Regions from separate parts of the Spirosoma radiotolerans genome, predicted to be linked through region 2. Evidence: riboswitches for the same ligand, from Rfam matches in the RefSeq annotation. Region 2 holds a riboswitch; the other holds the start of a gene.
The links. A riboswitch is a leader RNA that binds a small molecule or an ion and turns the genes downstream of it on or off. The one in region 2 is predicted to bind S-adenosylmethionine.
Positions count from the first base shown of each region.

Region 1 (7,772 bases), 490 kb from region 2:
TAGATGCTATTGTCTTTTACGACAAGCCATTGCTCAAATTCGAGCGGTTGCTCGAAACGTATTATGCGTTTGCTCCTCAGGGATTACGGTCCTTTTTGATGTCGATTCCGGTCTGGCTTAAAGAAAAGCTGTTCCTGAAGCGGCTGATCCGACAGGAGTTGGAGAAACTGGGTTATGACCCATCCCGTAAAGTAAAACTGCTTTTCCCCGAACACCATCTCTCGCATGGTGCCAGTGCCTTTTATCCGTCGCCTTACGAGCGGGCGGCCATCCTGACCATCGACGGTGTAGGCGAATGGGCAACAGCCTCAATTGGTTTAGGCGAAGGCAAAAATATTTCCATTCTCAAGGAAATGCGGTTCCCGCATTCACTGGGCCTTTTGTATTCTGCCTTCACCTATTTTCTGGGCTTCCGGGTCAACTCCGGCGAATATAAGCTGATGGGACTGGCTCCCTATGGCGATCCAAATTCGCCTGACGTAGCCCGTTACATGGCCATTATCAAAGACAAACTGGCCGACCTTAAACCCGACGGCTCTGTCTGGCTGAATCAGGAATACTTTGATTACGCCACCGGCCTGAAAATGGTCAATGAAGCTAAATGGGCCGAGTTGTTTGGTTTTCCCAAACGTCAGCCAGAAGACGAATTATTACCTCAGCATTGTAACCTGGGTTTGGCCATTCAGTATTTAACCGAAGAGGTGGTGCTGAATATGGGCAAAGAGGCCAAGCGCCTGACCAATGCCGATGCGCTGGTACTGGCCGGCGGGGTTGCTCTCAACTGCGTATCGAACGGAAAGCTACAGGCATCGGGTCTGTTCAAGGATATTTTCATTCAGCCGGCCGCTGGTGATGCCGGGGGCGCGTTGGGTGCCGCACTCGCTGCCTACCATATCTATTTTGGCAAGGAGCGGATTGTCACAACCGAACGGGATGCCATGCGGGGCTCTTATCTGGGGCCAACCTTCTCTGACCTGGATGTGGAGCTGATGGCTAAAAAATACAAAGCTGTTGCTACGCATTACACCAACTTCTCGGACTTGACCCAGGATGCCGCCAAACTGCTGGCTGAAGGAAATGTGCTGGGCTGGGTTCAGGGACAAATGGAGTTTGGACCACGGGCTCTGGGCGGCCGTAGCATTCTGGGCGACCCGCGCAACGCCGAAATGCAGAAGAAACTGAACCTCAAAATTAAGTACCGCGAATCGTTCCGGCCCTTTGCGCCGTCGGTATTAGCAGAGGATTGCGCCGAGTATTTCGACTACGATGGCATCTCGCCGTATATGCTACTCGTTCATCCGGTTGCGCAGAAGCGTCGGACACCGGTACCGGCCGATTACGCCAGCTTCCCCCTGCGTGAAAAACTTTACTACCAGCGGTCAGATTTACCCTCCATTACGCACATCGATTATTCGGCTCGTATTCAGACTGTCCATAAAGATACCAATCCCCGGTATTACGAATTGATCGATTCATTTAAGAAATTAACGGGATATGGCGTCATCGTCAATACTAGCTTCAACGTGCGTGGTGAACCAATTGTCTGTACGCCCGACGATGCCTATCGCTGTTTTATGCGTACCGAAATGGATTATCTGGCTGTCGGTAATTACCTCTTCGATAAACGCAAACAGCCCGAATGGCAGGAAAAAGATAACTGGAAAGAAGAATTTGTTTTAGACTAACGAACGATCTGTTTTAATGCAATCAAAACTTGTTTCCAGTGCCATTCGCCTGTTTCTGCTGGGGTTTTTAACTTTCTTTGTTTTCTACGGCGACCATTTCGGGGTAAGTTTCGACTATCCTCACAAAGGGTTATTCGACAACATATACGTTCGTCTGATCAAGTGCTGTCTGTTTCTGTTGCTGACTATCGAGCTGTTGCGTGTGTATTACTACGGTGTTGTCAAAAACCCGAATCCACCTAAATTACTCGGTAACGTCGCCACTTTGTTTGTGCCCCTGATTGTGCTGATGTTCTTTGTCGAGATGGCATTTATGTTCATTTCGCAAAGCCAGGAAGGCGGACTTACGCTGGCGTCGCATATCTGGTTTGAACGCTACTGGCCGCCCATGACGGGCGATTACCGCGACGCACCCAAAACCGATACGCTGGGGAAAAAGAAAGTATTTATCGTCGGTGATTCGTTCAGCGCGGGACACGGTTTGAAAACCGCCGAAGAGCGTTACGGCAATATTCTGGGCGAAAAGTTGGGTACCAAACAATACGTGACCTACAACCTCGGCATATCCGGTTCTGACACCCGCGATGAATATGCCCGGCTGTTGAAGTTTGGGAAAACGCCCGATATACTGATTTTACAGTATTTTCCAAACGATATCGAAAAAGTGGCGCTGGAGCATGGCCTGATCCCGCAGGGATTTAGACCTTATTCCGATCTGCCCCGCTATATTCAGTCGCTGTTCATGCGGTCGTATCTGCTAAATTACCTGTACTGGCAGTTTCCGCACGGTAACTTTGCCCCGTTTGATGTGTATGCCCGGACGGCTTATGGCACACCGGCAATCATCAACGACCACCTGAGTGATCTCACAAAGTTTATTACCTACGCCAAAGAACACAATTGCCGTTTCTACGTGGTTATGTTCCCGTTTTCGCACAACATCGAGAAAACAGCTGAGTATGTTAAGCCGGTTGTGAATCTTTTTCAGACCAACAACGTACCGATGCTAGACGTAGGAAAACTAATGGTCGATATTGCCCCCAAGGATCGGGTTGTGGGCCGAAATGATGGCCATGCCAGTTCGATTGTAAACCAACGGGTAGGCGATGCGCTATTCAAATTGGTACAATCGAATCCAGGAACGGGTCAACTGGTAACTAGTATTAAGTAAGTAAACTCAAATAAATGTATGGAATTCTTACAGGATATTTTTAAGTTCATGAAGCAGCGCAAGAAATGGTGGCTGGCTCCAATGATTATTCTGTTGCTGCTCATTGGGGTTCTGATCGTCATTGGCGGTGGTTCGGCGGTAGCTCCGTTTATCTACACATTGTTCTAAACACATGGATATTACCGAAAAAGTAAAAGCCCAGCTCGTTATCGTAACTGGGTTGGTAGTGCTGTATTTTATAACCAAGTCGCCCTGGTTTCTGTATGGAGCTGCGGCTGTAGGGGTGCTGAGTCTGGCTGTTCCGGCCGTCGGTGACCTTATCGTAAAAGCGTGGTTCAAACTGGCTGAGGTGTTGGGAAATATAAACGGCAAAATCATTTTGTCGGTACTGTTTTTTGTCTTTCTGTTTCCCATCGCCCTGTTGTATCGCATGACGGCCAAGAATCCGCTGGCAATCAAACGCACCGGCAACACGTCGTTTTATACCGAGCGTAACCATCTGTATACGAAAGAGGATATGGAAGACGCCTGGTAATTACGAAGAAGCGTATATTGATTTCGGGCGTCTCGATTGTCGGGGTGCCCGATTTTTTGTTTAATTTTGTGTAGGCTTATCCAGAAAGACGGAGGGAACGGACCCGATGATGTCTTGGCAACCAACCACCCCAAGGAAATGGTGCCAATTTCCTCCCGCTTTATAGCGGGATAGATAAGTTAGCTCTGCGCTATCTGTCTGGCTGTATCTAAGCTGTTTTGTTCATTGGATTTTTTTTAGGGTATCAACTGTTGGTACACTACGAATCATGCCTTCTATTACTGCCTTTGAAAACGATACACGAACTTCTTCACGAACGTATCCTTGTCCTCGATGGGGCAATGGGAACGATGATTCAACGGTATAACCTGACGGATGGCGACTATCGGGGCGAGCGATTCCGGGATTGGCCGCATGACCTGAAGGGAAATAATGACCTGCTGTCGTTGACTCGACCCGATATCATTCAGGCGATTCACAAACAGTACCTCGAAGCCGGTTCTGACATTATTGAAACCAATACCTTCAGTGCTACGTCCATCGCTATGGCCGATTACCACATGGAGGAACTGGCCTACGAGCTCAACTATGAGTCGGCCCGGCTGGCTAAAGAGGTAGCGGTTGAGATGACCGGGCAGCAACCCGACAAACCACGTTTTGTGGCCGGGGCCATGGGGCCAACCAACCGGACGGCGTCACTGTCGCCCGATGTAAACAACCCCGCTTACCGTGCCATTACGTTCGATGGTCTGGTGAATGCATATTATGAACAGGTCAGTGGGTTGGTTGATGGCGGTTCGGATCTGCTGCTCGTCGAAACCATCTTTGATACACTCAATGCGAAGGCGGCTATGTTCGCCATCGATAAGTATTTCAACTTAAATCCGCAGAAGACGGCCCTTCCGATCATGATCTCGGGCACCATTACGGATGCCAGTGGTCGGACCTTATCGGGGCAAACAACGGAAGCCTTTTTGTATTCTGTTTCGCATTTGCCGCTGCTTAGCGTAGGACTGAACTGTGCGCTGGGAGCAGCTCTGATGCGGCCGTATATACAAACGCTTTCCAGAGAAGCACCTTTCTTCACGTCAGCTTACCCAAATGCGGGCTTGCCCAACGAATTTGGAGAGTATGACGAAACGCCGGATATGATGGCGTCACAAATCGAAGATTTTATTAAAAGTAGCTTTGTCAACATCGTTGGGGGGTGCTGCGGCTCAACGCCCGATCACATTCGGGCTATTGCCACTGTAGCCGCCAAATACCCACCCCGGCAGTTACCGGAGCCGGAGCCTTATCAGAAATTGAGTGGGCTGGAGCCGCTAAAAATTACGGAGCAGACCAACTTTCTGAACGTTGGCGAGCGAACCAACGTAACGGGTTCCAAGAAATTTGCCCGGCTCATTAAAGAAGGGAACTTCGATGAAGCCCTCAGCATTGCCCGAGGGCAGGTTGAGGGGGGCGCTCAGGTGATTGACATCAACATGGATGAAGGCATGTTGGATTCGGTGGAGGCCATGACCACGTTCCTGAACCTGATTGCCGCCGAACCTGATATTGCCCGTGTGCCCATCATGGTCGATTCGTCCAAATGGGAAGTCATTGAAGCGGGTCTGAAGTGCGTTCAGGGGAAAGCGATTGTCAACTCCATTTCGCTCAAAGAAGGCGAAGAGGCCTTCATTGAACGGGCTCAGTTGGTGAAGCGCTATGGGGCCGCTGCTGTTGTGATGGCCTTCGACGAAAGTGGCCAGGCCGACTCCTATGAACGGCGTATCCAAATTTGCGAACGCGCTTATCGGATCTTGGTCGACAAGGTTCAGTTTGCTCCGCAGGACATTATTTTCGATCCCAATATCCTGACCGTTGCCACGGGTATCGAAGAGCATAATAACTATGCGGTTGATTTCATCAATGCTACTCGGTGGATTAAGCAGAACCTGCCGCTGGCTAAAGTAAGCGGTGGTGTATCGAATATTTCGTTCAGCTTCCGGGGCAATGATGTTGTCCGGGAAGCCATGCACTCGGCCTTTCTGTACCATGCCATCCGGGCGGGTATGGACATGGGCATCGTGAATGCGGGCCAGTTGGAAGTATACGATAGCATTCCTAAAGAACTGCTGGAGCGTTGTGAAGACGTATTGCTCAATCGCCGGGAGGATGCCACCGAGCGCCTGGTCGAGTTTGCCGAAACGGTGAAAGCGAAAGGGAAAGAGATAGTACAGGATGAAAGCTGGCGGCTCGAACCCGTTCGCGAACGGCTGAAACATGCACTGATTAAAGGAATCACAGATTATATTGATCAGGACGTAGAAGAAGTCCGCCTACAGGTCGAACGGCCGCTACACGTCATTGAAGGGCCGCTCATGGATGGTATGAGCATTGTGGGCGATCTGTTTGGCGCGGGCAAGATGTTCCTTCCGCAGGTTGTTAAATCGGCACGGGTGATGAAAAAAGCGGTCGCTTACCTAACGCCATTTATCGAAGCGGAAAAGTCGGGCGCGGGGTCCTCTTCTGCCGGGAAAATCCTGCTGGCAACCGTTAAAGGCGATGTGCACGACATTGGTAAAAACATTGTTGGCGTGGTACTGGGCTGTAATAATTACGAAATCATTGACCTTGGGGTCATGGTGCCTACCCAGAAAATTCTGGATGCCGCCCGCGAACACAATGTCGATATTATTGGGTTAAGCGGCCTGATTACACCGTCGCTGGACGAAATGGTTGGGGTCGCTAAGGAGATGGAACGGCAGGGTTTCACCATGCCCCTGCTGATTGGTGGCGCTACCACATCGCGCATTCATACCGCGGTTAAAATTGATCCACATTACTCAGGGCCGGTGGTCCATGTGTTGGATGCCAGCCGGAGCGTGCCCGTTGCCGGCAAACTCGTTAGTGAAACCGATGGCACGCGGGAAAAAATCTTCACGGAAATCAAAGCTGAATACGTCAAACTTCGCGATGACCATGCGAAGCGGCAAAAAGAGAAGGCTAGTCTGACCATTTCGAAAGCGCGGGAGAATCGTACGAAAATAGACTGGACGACCTTCGAGCCAACCAAGCCAGCCTTCCTGGGCAATCGGTATTTTGACGATTACGACATTGCCGAACTGGCCAATTATATTGACTGGACACCGTTTTTTCAGACGTGGCAGTTGCATGGAAAATACCCCGCTATTTTTGACGACGCTATTGTTGGCAAAGAAGCGAAGCAGTTGTTTGACGATGCCAATCAGCTTTTGCAGGAAATCATCGATAAGAAGTTGTTAAAGGCTAAAGCGGTGGTTGGATTCTATCCCGCTAACTCGGCCGACGATGATGTGCTGTTACACGACTTCGAAGAGTACACTCGCGACGTTCCCTGCGAACGGCATGGCTCTCACCAGCATATCGAGTATAAAATCAGCAAAGCGCAGTCTCAAACGGCAGTGAGTCCGGCTGGTGAGTTAATTTACGACACAAAGACGGTGCTTCATTTCCTGCGTCAGCAAAATCAAAAAGCACCGGGTTTGCCGAACTACTGCCTGGCAGACTTTATTGCTCCCCTGGAAAGTGGTCGGGAAGATTACATCGGCGGATTTGCCGTAACGGCTGGAATCGGCATCGAAGCTCTGCTCGACAAATACGAGCGTGACCATGACGATTACAACAGCATTATGGTAAAAGCCATTGCCGACCGGCTGGCCGAGGCCTTTGCTGAACGGATGCACGAGCGCGTTCGGAAAGAATTCTGGCCGTATGCAACCGACGAGAATCTGGCCAATGAGCAATTGATCAAGGAAGCGTACCAAGGAATCCGGCCCGCGCCGGGCTATCCCGCTTGCCCCGATCATACGGAAAAGCAAACCTTATTTGATCTATTGGATGCCAATAAAATAGATATTGAACTGACCGAAAGTTACGCCATGTATCCGGCTTCGTCGGTGAGCGGTTTCTATTTCTCAAACCCCGAATCGAAGTATTTTGCCGTTGGGAAAATCAACAAAGATCAGGTACTGGACTATGCACAACGGAAAAATAGGCCTGTCGAAGAGATTGAAAAATGGCTTAGCCCAGTGCTGAGTTATGATGTGTAGGGCTTACTAGCCCGACAAGTGAAAAGATGGTTGTGCAAGCGACCATCTTTTTTGTTATTAACTTTAGCGTGTAATCGTCAACTGCACATGGATCACTTTATTGACCATATCGAAATCCGTAATTTCAAGTCCATTCGGGAGCTAAACGTAAGTGGGTTCAAGCGCATCAATTTATTTATTGGTAGACCGAATGTTGGTAAGTCTAATATTCTGGAAGCGTTATCGCTGTTTAGTTTTTCTTGGAGCAAGTTGACTGACATAATTCGCGTTGAGAATCTACGCGAGCTTCACTACAACGGTGAGGTCAA
Region 1 is NZ_CP010429.1:663,221-670,992, forward strand. It holds gene SD10_RS02550 (carbamoyltransferase family protein) at 1-1,685, shown strand, start outside; gene SD10_RS02555 (hypothetical protein) at 1,702-2,856, shown strand; gene SD10_RS29800 (DUF5989 family protein) at 2,875-3,024, shown strand; gene SD10_RS02560 (SxtJ family membrane protein) at 3,029-3,391, shown strand; SAM riboswitch class I at 3,465-3,572, shown strand; gene metH (methionine synthase) at 3,679-7,464, shown strand; gene SD10_RS29015 (AAA family ATPase) at 7,552-7,772, shown strand, end outside.
Region 1: it holds a riboswitch for S-adenosylmethionine, as region 2 does, so the genes downstream of both, metH (methionine synthase) here and SD10_RS04455 (O-acetylhomoserine aminocarboxypropyltransferase/cysteine synthase family protein) in region 2, are expected to answer to the same signal.

Region 2 (7,772 bases):
TACTGACAATCAGGCACATTAATTAACTCATCACGAATCAATTTATTTGTTTCCAGAATCTGCTGAGAAATCCCCCAGCGAGCAGGGCTGACTTTGATGGACAAAAAATACCAGGGGACACCAGGTAGTAACCGGCTCATTTTTTCGGCAAATGCGCAAAAAAACAAGTAAACTTCCTGCGGATGGCGACCATCGCCGAGGTCATTATCACCCGCGTAAAAAACCAGTGACTGGGGGGCAACCGGGACAATCAATCGCTCGAAAAACCAGGCACAGGCAGCTAATGTTGAGCCGCCGAATCCTGTATTAAGCGTTTTACTGTTGGGGAAATCCTGTGCCAGTGTTGTCCAGAGCCGAATGGATGAACTCCCATAAAAAACAACCCGATTGGTTGCCTGAGGTATAGCGGCTACTCTATTTTCTACTTCCCGAACGTCGGCTTCGTACCAAACCATAATGAACTATTTAACCGACTGATTGCTATCTAGTAACGAGTTGGCTGTCGGAACCACGGCAGCCGAAGCTGCACTCGCCATCCACTTCCGGATAATGCCCGTCAGTGGTTTGAATTCAATTAAAAAACCATCGTGCCCATACAAGGAGTCGATCTCTTCATAGAACGCGTTAGGAATGTGTCTGGCCAGAAACTGCTGTTCAGAGGGCGGAAAAAGCAGATCAGACCGGATACCAACAACCAAGGTCCGGGCCTTCACCTGTCCCAGTGCATTTAGAATGCTGCCTCGGTTTCGACCTACATTGTGCGAGTCCATCACCTTCGACAGTACCCAATACGTAAACGCATTGAACCGGTCAGCCAGTTTTTCACCCTGATACCGCTGGTAGCCTGCAGCTTTAAACCCATCTAATTGCTCATTGTTATCAAGGGCCTGGGTAAACCCGTACGTATCGTAGTTTCGGTACGAAATCATGGCCATGGCCCGGGCAGCTTTCATGCCTGCCAGACCGGCGTCGTCACGTTGTTCAGCCCAGGTCGGATCGGCTTCAATCGCCATCCGTTGCGCTTCGTTAAACGCAATGCACCAGGGAGAGGCAATGGCGCTAGCCGCAATCAATACCAGATTTTCGATCAGGTTCGGCTGCAAAATGGCCCATTCAAGCGCCTGTTCGCCCCCTACGGATCCACCAATGCAAGCATGAATTTTTTCGATGCCTAACTCCTGGCGAAGCAAATCCAGGGCCGCTACCATATCCCGAACCGTAATCATTGGGAAATCGTGGTGATAGGCTCTACCCGTCGCCGGATTGACTGACAAGGGCCCTGTCGATCCATAACAGGAACCAATAACATTGGCGCAGATTATAAACTTGCGTTCCGGGTCGTAGTATTTACCCGGCCCAACCATACCGCCCCACCAGTCGCCAGCATCCGCATTTCCCGTTAAGGCATGGCAAACCCAAACAACATTCGATTGGTCGCTGTTGAGGGTACCGCGTGTGGTATAAGCCAACCGGAACCCCGGCAAGCTTTCTCCCGATTCGAGCGGAAACGAATACTTATAATCGAAGTAGTTAAGATTCAATCGAAAAAAATTTATGGTTTATGGTGTACAGTATACGGTCAGGGGCCTTTGTGGGTAATAACCGTATACTGTACACCATAAACCAAACCTAAAACTAGCTTAATACCGGTTCGGCAATCTTGGCGAAAGCCTGCTCGAAGTCAGCTTTAATATCGTCTATATGTTCAATCCCCGCCGACACACGCAGAACGCCCACCTCAACGCCTGCACTCGCCTGTTCCAATTCACTTAACTGTTGGTGCGTGGTAGCGGCAGGGTGAATAATGAGCGTTTTTGAATCCCCAACGTTGGCCAGATGGCTCACCATTTTCAGATTGTTTACAAACTGATCGGCGGCCTCGCTGCTTCCTTTTACTTTAAAAGAAAAAACACCTCCGAAACCGCGCTTCAGGTATTTTTTAGCTAAATCGTGGTACGGGCTGCTTTCCAGACCAGGGTAGTTGACGGCTTCAACCTGCTCATGCTGTTCGAGCCATTGAGCCAGCGCCAGGGCATTCTGCACCGTACGATCGACCCGTAAGGATAGTGTTTCGACACCCTGTAACAACAGGAACGAGTTGAATGGACTAATGGCCGGCCCCCAGTCACGCAAGCCCTCAACGCGGGCGCGAATAATAAACTGGATGTTGCCAAATGGGCCACCCACTCCAAATACATCACTGAATACCAAGCCATGATAACCTTCTGATGGCTCGCTGAACTGCGGGAATTTGCCATTGCCCCAGTTGTAGTTTCCACTGTCGATGATAACGCCCCCAATGCTGGTGCCATGCCCGCCAATCCACTTCGTCGCTGATTCGACAACCACGGCGGCTCCATGCTCGATGGGGCGGAAAAGATAGCCACCAGCCCCGAACGTGTTATCCACAATCAGCGGCAGATCATGCTCTTTTGCCAAAGCGGCAAACGCATCGAAATCAGGGATATTGAATCCGGGGTTACCAATCGTTTCGAGGTAAATCGCTTTCGTTTTCCCATCGATCAGTTTGGCGAACGACTCGGGTTTGTCGCCATCCGCGAAGCGGGCTTCGATACCAAGCCGTTTAAACGAAACCTTAAACTGGTTGTAGGTTCCGCCGTATAGAAATGAAGTCGTTACGAAGTTATCGCCCGCACTAAGAATGTTGCTCAGCGCAATAAACTGAGCCGCCTGACCCGATGCTACTGCCAGCGCAGCCACGCCCCCTTCGAGAGCCGCAATACGCTTCTCAAACACATCGGAGGTGGGGTTCATAATTCGGCTGTAGATATTACCGAATGCTTTTAGCGCAAATAAATCAGCGCCATGTGCCGAGTCATTAAAGACAAACGAGGTCGTTTGATAAATGGGGACAGCCCGGGCATTGGTTGCTGGGTCGACCTCCTGGCCAGCATGCAGTTGTAGGGTATCAAAATGTAGTTCAGCCATGGATTTAGAAACAGTTTGTGGTTTTATCGATTGAGGTTCGCGGTAGGCTAGCCGGATTGGCGCTGCATTCTGGCAACGTCAACCGACAAACCGTCGACCATCGGGATAGTGAAAAGCACGACAAACCCTCCCGGTTTTCGTGTCGGTTGGTGGAGATGCCTAGTAAGCCCCGGAGGACATACATTGCTGAAGATAAAGCATGTGTGTTAACGATTTATAGTCCCTAAATAACTTTAGGCAGGAGTTAGCACCTTGCCATGCGGTAGGTTGCCAGCGGTTCACAGAGCCTGATCTCTCCTCGCTTCTTTATAAATCAACGCGCGTCGTAAGTCATAGAGATGACGCGTTGCAATTGACTTGATGGCGCAAGTATACTAGCCAAACGGCGTGAATCCAAACACCACTTCTTTTTTCTACATGATTAACTTTTTTTAATACGGTTCGCTTCCCTCCGCTCAATTAAGTCAATTCATTGTTTACTTTTGCAATAAGAACCCCTCCCCATGAACCAGACGTACCGCTATAATCGTGAAAATGCCACCCGCGTGGCCGGAGTTACGTCCTTAAAAGATGCTATTGGGCAGTTGTTGAAAGCCTACCAGCTTCAAACCCGATTCAATGAGACGTACCTTGAAGCGTTCTGGGGTCGTATGATGGGGCCATCCATTGCCTCCCGCACGAACCGGCTCTACGTCCGTGATCGTAAGCTCTATATCGAAATTGCCTCAGCGCCCCTTCGTAACGAACTCGTCAACGCCAAGCAGAAACTCATTCAGCTTGTCAACAAAGACATGGGTACGGAGGTGATCGACGATGTCATTTTCATCTAGACAGATAATATCCCAAATGCAAAAGGGCGCACAGCATTGAAACTGTGCGCCCTTTTGCATTTGGGATACCTTTTAGATTACTTTTCCGACGGATGTATGTAAGCTCAAGGTATTGGCAAATTCACCCATCGTCACAAATTGACCAAGCGGCTTCAGATAGCGCAACAACTTTTCGACCCGGTCCAGTAGTTCATCCCGCGAGTGCCGACGGACGTATCCAGGGATTTTTTCATAAGCTGACAGGTCAGTGAATTCCCAGGGGTGAACATACAGGTTCAGAAAACCGTCTGCTCGCAGCGTTTGACGGCAAAGCTGTTTATAATATGCAAACGGGAAGTTTTTCAGGCTTAACCAGAATAGCGGTAAGCGCAGTGTAGGCGTTACTGAAGCCGGAATCTGCCAGACGCCTGATTCGCGGAACGGGTGACGGGGTTCGCCCCAGTGGTTATACCGGCCAGGCAGCCAGGTAGGATGCAGCGATGAATTGTAGGTATAGCCCGCCTGATGTACGTCTTCGGGATCAACGAACCCCATTCGTGCCCGCCGGAAACCCGTTATGGGTTGATTTAACAAGGCTTCCAGGGCTAGCCGGGATTTCAGGAGATCGGCAGGCTCGAACGTTGTATGAAAATAGCCGTGCGACGCGATTTCATGTTTGCGGGCCAGCGACCGAATGAAGGCAGGTTCGTGAAGGGCATAATTGGCCGTTGTAAACAGCGTTGTTCGGGCGCCAACCGACTCAAATCGCTCGGCCAGTAAGGTTAACCCACGCGTTGAAACGGCCACTTGTTCACTTAAGGGAATATCGTGACCGAATTCAACGGCGGTATCAAACTCTTCTACGTCAACGGTGAATAAAATACTTCCTGAATTGGGGCTTGCCATGTCGTTACGCTCTCCTCTATCTCGCTCGTGTCGCCAATAATATAAGCCGGGCGGCCTTTGACTTCCACGAACGTTTTGCCCAAATATACACCGATGATTCCAATCATTATAAACTGGACGCCCCCAATGAGCACCATCAGCAGGACCAGCGTTGTCCAGCCAGATACGGTCGCATGCGTAAAATAATGTTCATACAACGCTTCCGCACCGAATAAAGACGCCAGAAAAAACATACCGAATCCGAGCAAAACAGACATGTATAGCGGTCTTGTCGAAAAAGACGTGATGCCCATGGCTGCCAGTTGCAGCATTTTCCGGAATGAATACTTCGACCGGCCAGCGTATCGGGCGGCTGGTTCGTAAAGAATACGGCACTGCCGGAACCCTACCCAGGAGATAGCACCCCTTAAAAAAAGATCGTTTTCTTTAAACTGCTTCAGCGTGTTGACCACTTTGCGATCGAGGAGCCGGAAATCAGCGGCCCCATCTTCAATCTGTAAGTTGGAAACGTTGCGAAGTAATTGATAAAAGTATTTCGATGTCGTTCGTTTGAACCACGACAATTTGGGATCAGCTTGCCGAACGGTGTACACCACTTCGTAGCCTTCGCGCCATTTGTCAATCAGGGTTGGAATCAGTTCTGGCGGATGTTGCAGATCGGCATCCAGACAAATAACGGCTTCGCCACGCGCATTATCGTAGCCAGCCCGTAAAGCCATTTGATGCCCGAAATTTCGGGAAAACGACAGGAACCGAACGACAGAATAGGCTTGGCTCAACTGCCGAAGTACATGACGCGTCTGGTCGGTACTACCGTCATCAATAATCAGAATTTCGTAAGAATCGTATGGTTCCATGACAGTCATGAGTCGATGAACCAGTACGGATAAGTTCTCTTCTTCGTTGAAAGCTGGTACGATTAAACTAATCATACCTGACGGAAATTTCATATTTTCTTTGTTGTTAAGGATCGTTACGGACGATTTCCTTTATTTTCGCACCAAATTAAGTATTATTACCTAATTGATTGCTACTATACCTATAAATTTTAATAGCAAACTAACGATCCTATTTAATATAGTTCAACAAGTGTATATAGTATTCGCTTTTATATATTAAAAAATACAGTTTAGTTCATATAACAGGCTGTACCAGGGAGAGTCGAGCGGCTTCCAGATCCAACTCCTGTTCCAGCTTTCGGAGTGTGTCATCATCCAGCAAACTATCCTTGCGCTGTTCACTTAACACCGCCCGCTCTACGGACAGTAACTCCAGTTGAAGTCGAATGGCTTCCTGATACAGTTCGGCGGGCCGGTTTGATGCGTTATTTGCCCTAAGCATTCCATTGAGCTCATTGATGCGCAACTCATATGCATTTTTTACATAATTCAGCACATCGTCATGAACCGATCCTGCTGAGTGGTTGGCCTCCAGATGTGTGATAACTTGTTGCGCCATTTTTCGTCTGAGCTTACGCTCTTCCAGCTTTTCATCCACCACCGCGCGCACATTTAACTCATCAATCAGGACAGGGAGTGTGAGTCCCTGCAACACCAGCGTGCAGAAGATGACGCCGAAGGTGATAAACAAAATCAGGTCACGGCCCGGAAACGGCTGGCCATTGGGCAATGTGAGCGGCAAAGCCAGCGCACCGGCCAGGGAGACAACACCCCGCATACCAGCCCAGCTCACAACCGAAACCTGCTGCCAACTGGGTTTTACCTCTCGCTGACGAATGCGTTTGCTAAACCATCGGGGCAGGTAAGCGCCCGGAAAAACCCAGATAATCCGACAAATAATGGCGACAGCACTGATAAGCAGAGCATAGTTGAGCGCCTGCGTAAGCGTATAGCCATTCAACTCCGATACGATAGTAGGCAATTGTAGACCAATCAGGATAAAGACCAGTCCGTTGAGCAGAAACACGACGGTTTCCCAAACCGAGTTTGTCTGCAACCGGCTTTGGTAGGTAAATACGTCCACACTACGAGCCGATACATACAAGCCAACCGTTACGACAACCAACACACCGGAGATGTGTAATTCTTCGGCGATCAGATAAGAGCCATACGGGATCAATAAAGTGATGGCGGTATTTGTGACGGTGTCCCGGCTGATAGCCTTGTGGACGAAGATAGCGACCCAGCCAATCAGTAAGCCTAATAACACACTAGCCAGCGCAATACCAATAAATTGCAGGCCCGCCTTCCATAATACAAACTGACTGGTTAGAATAGCAATTAACCCGTAGCGATAAATAATCAAGCTACTGGCGTCGTTTATCAGGCTTTCGCCTTCCAGTACGGTTGTAATGCGTTTGGGTACGTTCAGTCCTTTCATTACCGACGAGGCTGCAATAGCGTCGGGTGGCGCAATGATGGCGCCTAGTAAATACCCCTGCGCCAACGAAAAACCGGGAATGAACGTGTAGGCAACCAGCGCCACCACGGTGGAAGTAAACAGCACCAACCCAACTGCCAGAAACGATACTGAGCGGCTATACAGCTTCAGTTCCACATTGTCGATCTGCCAGGCGGCATAGTAAAGCAGTGGGGGTAGAAATACCAGAAAAACAGCATCGGGGGATAAAATTACGGGTGGCAAACCAGGAACCCAGCCAATAACTAGTCCGGTAATAACCAGCAGTATGGGATAAGAGATGCGTAGCCGACGGGCAATGACCGCCAGTAGTGTTGTTACACCGAGTAAACTGGTTACAATCTCAATTGGGTGCATAGGTTAAACAGAATTTCAGGTTGAGCAGTGAAGAGCGGGTCAAATTTGCAATAACTTTGTTAATCGGCCTATCGAACTACTTTCGCAGCCCGACCGATCCACCATGAATACTGCAAATCAACGCCTTTTCAACCAAACAAATAAAGAAAGTAAATTAGTTGAGCAGGAAGTTCGGCGCGACGATATCGGCTTTGGCACTAAATTAACCGATTCTCATTCGCGGCTCATCAATCAGGATGGCACCTTCAATATTGTCCGGGTCAATAGCTCCTTATGGGATCGGCTCAATGTATATAACCGGCTGATCACCATGGGCTGGATTCAGTTTCTGAGCTGGCTGCTTGTGTTTTATGTAACCGCCAATACGTTGTT
Region 2 is NZ_CP010429.1:1,154,860-1,162,631, reverse strand. It holds gene SD10_RS04465 (GDSL-type esterase/lipase family protein) at 1-455, opposite strand, end outside; gene metX (homoserine O-acetyltransferase MetX) at 462-1,541, opposite strand; gene SD10_RS04455 (O-acetylhomoserine aminocarboxypropyltransferase/cysteine synthase family protein) at 1,636-2,949, opposite strand; SAM riboswitch class I at 3,161-3,264, opposite strand; gene SD10_RS04450 (DUF721 domain-containing protein) at 3,453-3,779, shown strand; gene SD10_RS04445 (polysaccharide deacetylase family protein) at 3,852-4,664, opposite strand; gene SD10_RS04440 (glycosyltransferase family 2 protein) at 4,619-5,614, opposite strand; gene SD10_RS04435 (Na+/H+ antiporter) at 5,799-7,400, opposite strand; gene SD10_RS04430 (ion channel) at 7,504-7,772, shown strand, end outside.